Regions from separate parts of the Desulfocurvus thunnarius genome, predicted to be linked through region 1. Evidence: riboswitches for the same ligand, from Rfam matches in the RefSeq annotation. Region 1 holds a riboswitch; the other holds the start of a gene.
What was found. A riboswitch is a leader RNA that binds a small molecule or an ion and turns the genes downstream of it on or off. The one in region 1 is predicted to bind cobalamin.
Positions count from the first base shown of each region.

Region 2: it holds a riboswitch for cobalamin, as region 1 does, so the genes downstream of both, ACZ5KV_RS05670 (ribonucleoside triphosphate reductase) here and ACZ5KV_RS00055 (sirohydrochlorin cobaltochelatase) in region 1, are expected to answer to the same signal.

Region 1 is NZ_AP042411.1:7,477-9,672, reverse strand. It holds gene ileS (isoleucine--tRNA ligase) at 1-661, opposite strand, end outside; cobalamin riboswitch at 880-1,099, shown strand; gene ACZ5KV_RS00055 (sirohydrochlorin cobaltochelatase) at 1,246-2,142, shown strand; gene ACZ5KV_RS00050 (FecCD family ABC transporter permease) at 2,144-2,196, shown strand, end outside.
Region 2 is NZ_AP042411.1:1,312,558-1,314,753, forward strand. It holds gene ACZ5KV_RS05670 (ribonucleoside triphosphate reductase) at 1-1,067, opposite strand, end outside; cobalamin riboswitch at 1,210-1,390, opposite strand; gene ACZ5KV_RS05675 (ATP-binding protein) at 1,629-2,196, shown strand, end outside.

The DNA.
Region 1 (2,196 bases):
TGGCGTCGGGCAGGGGGAAACGCACGTAGACCGAGGGCGAGGTATGGTCGTGGTATTCGACCTCGGCCTCGGCCAGGGCGGTCTTGCAGTCGTTGCACCAGTAGATGGGCTTCTTGCTGCGCACCACCGAGCCCTGGCCCATGAAATTGCCCAGCTCGCGGGCGGTGGCCGCCTCGTAGACCGGGTTCATGGTCAGGTAGGGCTCGCTCCAGGTGCCCAGCACGCCCAGGCGCTTGAACTCGCCGCGCTGCACGTCGATCCACTTGCGGGCGTAGTCGCGGCAGATTTTGCGCACGGTGACGGCGGGCAGGTCGGTCTTGCCCTTTTCACGCAGCTCCTGGGAGACCTTGTGCTCGATGGGCAGGCCGTGGCAGTCCCAGCCGGGCACGTACTCGGCCTTCAGCCCGCTCATGTTGCGATGCTTGACGATGATGTCCTTGATCGTCTTGTTCAGCGCGGTGCCGAGGTGGATGTGTCCGTTGGCGTAGGGCGGCCCGTCGTGCAGCACATAGCGCTCCCGGCCCTCGTTGGCGGCGATCATGGTGCCGTAGACATCGATCTCTTCCCAGAACTTGAGCATCTTCGGCTCGTTGCCGGTCAGGTTGGCCTTCATGGGAAACGCCGTGGACGGCAGATGCAGGGTCTTCTTGTAGTCGCTCATGCGCGGGGGTCCCTATGTTTTAGATATGACGGGCCGGGTTTGAAGCGGGAGACAACCGTAATCAAGTCGGTTGGAAAGTCAAGGCCGGAGCGGAGCTCCGGAAGCGGGAGGGAAGAACGGGGCAGCCATGTATTTTCAATGTATTTCCAGCGCATTGAAAGCACGACAAAGAAAGGCGGCCAAGGATGCATGGTGACACCGCGGGCGCTTTGGGCTAGAAGGGCTCTTCGCATCCTGGTCGCCCCTCGGGGCGTGAAAAGGGAACCCGGTGCAACTCCGGGGCGGCCCCGCCGCTGTGATTCCGGCCCTGCGCGCCGCGCAGGGAAGCTCCTGCTCTTGATGAATCCACTGCCCCGCCGCGCGCGACGCGCCCCGGGGCGGGAAGGAAAGAGCCAGGACCGGAAGAGCCAGAAGACCTGCCGGATGCCCGCGCGCCTGCCGGCGGACGACGAGGGCATTCGTCCGCCGGGCCGATGCCCCCGCGCATCCCGACGCGCCCCCGGCCCGGCATGTCGCCGGGGCCCCGGGCCCTTCCACCGCACCCGCTTCAGGCCGCCCACCTGACATGTCGCAAGGAGGTTTCCATGCGATCTGTCCCGCGCCGCCGCCCGGCCCTTTCCGGGCTGCTGCTGGCCCTTTTCATGGTTCTGGCCATGGCGCTTCCCGCTTTTTCCGGGCATAGCGCCCCGGCCAAGGACAAGTCCGCCATCCTCGTGGTGGCCTTCGGCACCTCGGTGCCCGAGGCCCGCAAATCCTTCGACGACATGGACGCCGCCGTGCGCGAGGCCTTTCCCGGCATGCCCGTGCAGTGGGCCTTCACGTCCAACATCATCCGCGAAAAGCTGGCCGCCGAGGGCCGCGTGACCGACTCGGTGCCCGTGGCTCTGGCCAAACTGCTCGACGCGGGCGTGACCCGGCTGGCCGTGCAGTCCCTGCACGCCATTCCCGGCGAGGAATTCCACGAAAAGCTCGTCCACGTCGTCACGAATTTCGACGGCTTCAAAAAGGTCGCCATCGGCCAGCCGCTGATGAGCACCGACGCGGACATGGCCGCCGTGGCCGACACGCTGCTGGCGACCTTCGGCCCGCAGCGCGCCGAGGGCGAGGCCCTGGTCTTCATGGGCCACGGCACGCACCACCCGGCCAACATCTACTACCCCGGCCTGCAATGGTACCTGGAGCAGCGCGACCCGCTGGCCCTGGTGGGCACGGTGGAAGGCACCCCGGGCCTGGAGTGGGTCGTGGCCAAGCTTAAGGAGAAGGGCGCCGCCAAGGCCCTGCTGGTGCCGCTCATGTCCGTGGCGGGCGACCATGCGCGTAACGACATGGCCGGGGACGAAGACGATTCCTGGAAATCCGTGCTGGCGGGCGAAGGCATCGCCGCGCGGCCCGTGCTCCAGGGGCTGGCCGAGCTGGCCCCGTTCCGCGCGCTGTGGCTGAACCATCTGCGCCAGGCCGTTGCCGGGCTGGACGAGAACTAGAATGCACGGCGGCGGGGCGGCGGACGCGGGCCTGACGGCCCCGGGCGCGCGGCG
Region 2 (2,196 bases), 1.3 Mb from region 1:
GCGCCGTACTTGGCGGTCATGCGCAGGAGCAGGCCGCCGACCTCGCTGTCCCAGGGGAAGTCCTTGGTCACGTTGTAGGTCGGGATGGGGAAGGAGAAGATGCGCCCGTCGGCGTCGCCCTCGAGCATGACTTCCAGGAACGCCTTGTTAATCATCGCCATTTCGGCGGCGTATTCGCCGTAGGTCGAGTCCTGATGCGCACCGCCGATGATGATCGGCTCCTTGGCGATGTGCGAGGGCGGCACCACGTCGAAGGTGAAGTTGGTGAACGGGCTCTGCCCGCCCCAGCGCGAGGTGGCGTTCAGGTTGTGCAGCAGCTTCTGGATCTGCTGCTTGACGTCGGCATAGCTCAGGCCGTCGTGGCGGATGAAGGGCGCGAGGTAGGTGTCCACGTTGTTGAAGGCCTGGGCCCCGGCCCATTCGTTCTGCAACGTGCCCAGGAAATTGACCATCTGCCCGCACACGGCGTCGAAATGCCGCGCGGGCTTGGAGGAGCAGCGGTCCTCCAGGTTGAAGCCCTCCAGAAGCAGGTCGCGCAGGCTCCAGCCCGAGCAGTATCCGGCCAGGCCGAAGGACAGGTCGTGGATGTGAAAGTAGCCGTGGTTGTGCGCCGAGCGCACCTCTTCGGGGTATTTTTCCAGCACGTAGCGCGCCTGGACCGCCCCGGCCATGTGCAGGATCAGGCCCTGGAAGGAGTGGACCATGTTGGAGTTTTCGCTGACGCGCCAGTCGAGGTTGTCGAGGTAGCCCTCGGTGACGCCGACGATGTCCAGAAAGGCCTGGCCCTGGCTGCGCAGCTCGCGGCGCTTCTCGCGGTAAAGGATGTAGCGCTCGGCGACCTTGTACAGCCGGGCCTCCATGAGCACCTGCTGGACCATGTCCTGCACGTGCTCCTGCTCGGGGGCGTCCACGTCCGCGAGCTTGGCCTCGACCTTGCGCGCCAGGCGCTCGGCCAGGAGGGGGTCCTTGATGGCGCTGCTTTTGAGAGCCTTGAAGATGGCGTCGCCGATCCGCTTGGTGGACCAGGTTTCGACGCGGCCGTCCCGCTTGATGATCTGCGAAGGCATGGAATTCTCGCCGCGCGCCGCCGGTTGCGGAAGGGGGCACGCGAGGTCGCCGGTTGCGGCCGGGGGCGGCGGAACCGCCCCGGCCCGGCGCCGTTTGGGCTGGGTTGTTCGGCATTCCCGGTGCGGAGTCCGCGCTCCGAGCGGGAAGTATCGGCTTCAGGCAGGTCTTCTGGCTCTCCCCTTCCCCCTGCCGCCTTCCCGCGTCACGCAGTGGCACTTGGCAGAGGTCGCTTCGCGGCGGGGATCACAGCGGCGGGACCGCTCCGGCTTCGCACCGGATTCCCTGTTCGGGCCTTGCGGCCACCTGAAGGACATCAGACGGAGGCAGCATAGGAGAGAACCGGGGGGATGGCAAGGCGGGAGGAGGCAACCGCTCCTGAACGGCCTGCGCAGGCTGGAAAGACAAGGGAAAGATGACGGAGAAGGCCGCCTGGAAATCACCCCGCCAGGGGCGGCCGTGTCAGGGGAATACTCTCTCGGTCAGACCATCCGCTCCTGCCCGCGCAGCGCTCGGCGTGGGCGTGCTTGTAAAATCATCCACCCCGTGGTACATTTTACGCCATGAACAAGCGCACCATATATTCCCGGCTGCTGGAGGCTTTATCCGATACTCCCGTGGTTTTCCTGCGCGGAGCCCGGCAGACCGGCAAGACCACGCTGGTGAAGCAACTGGCGGAAGCCTCCGGCGAGGGTGAAATCAGCCGCCAGTACGTCAGTCTTGACTCCGCGACCGCATTGGCCGGAGCCCTGGACGATCCGGGCGGGTTTCTACAGGGGCTGAAAAAGCCCGCGATCATCGATGAGGCGCAGCGCGCTTCCGCCCTGATGCTGGCCATCAAGGAAGACGTGGACCGCGAGCGCCACGCCGGGCGGTATCTTCTGACCGGCTCGGCCAACATCCTGGCCTTGCCGGGAATCGCCGACTCGCTGGCGGGGCGCATGGAAGTGTTGACCCTGTATCCGCTCTCGCAGGGGGAAATAGCGGGCGTGCACGGGGATTTTATCCATGCGCTGTTCCAGAAGGATTTCCCGCCAAAGGACGCGGGCACGGCTTCGGTGACGAAGGACGCGCTTCTGGAAGCCCTCGCCGTGGGCGGCTATCCGGAAGTCCTCTCCCGGGCCAACCCGA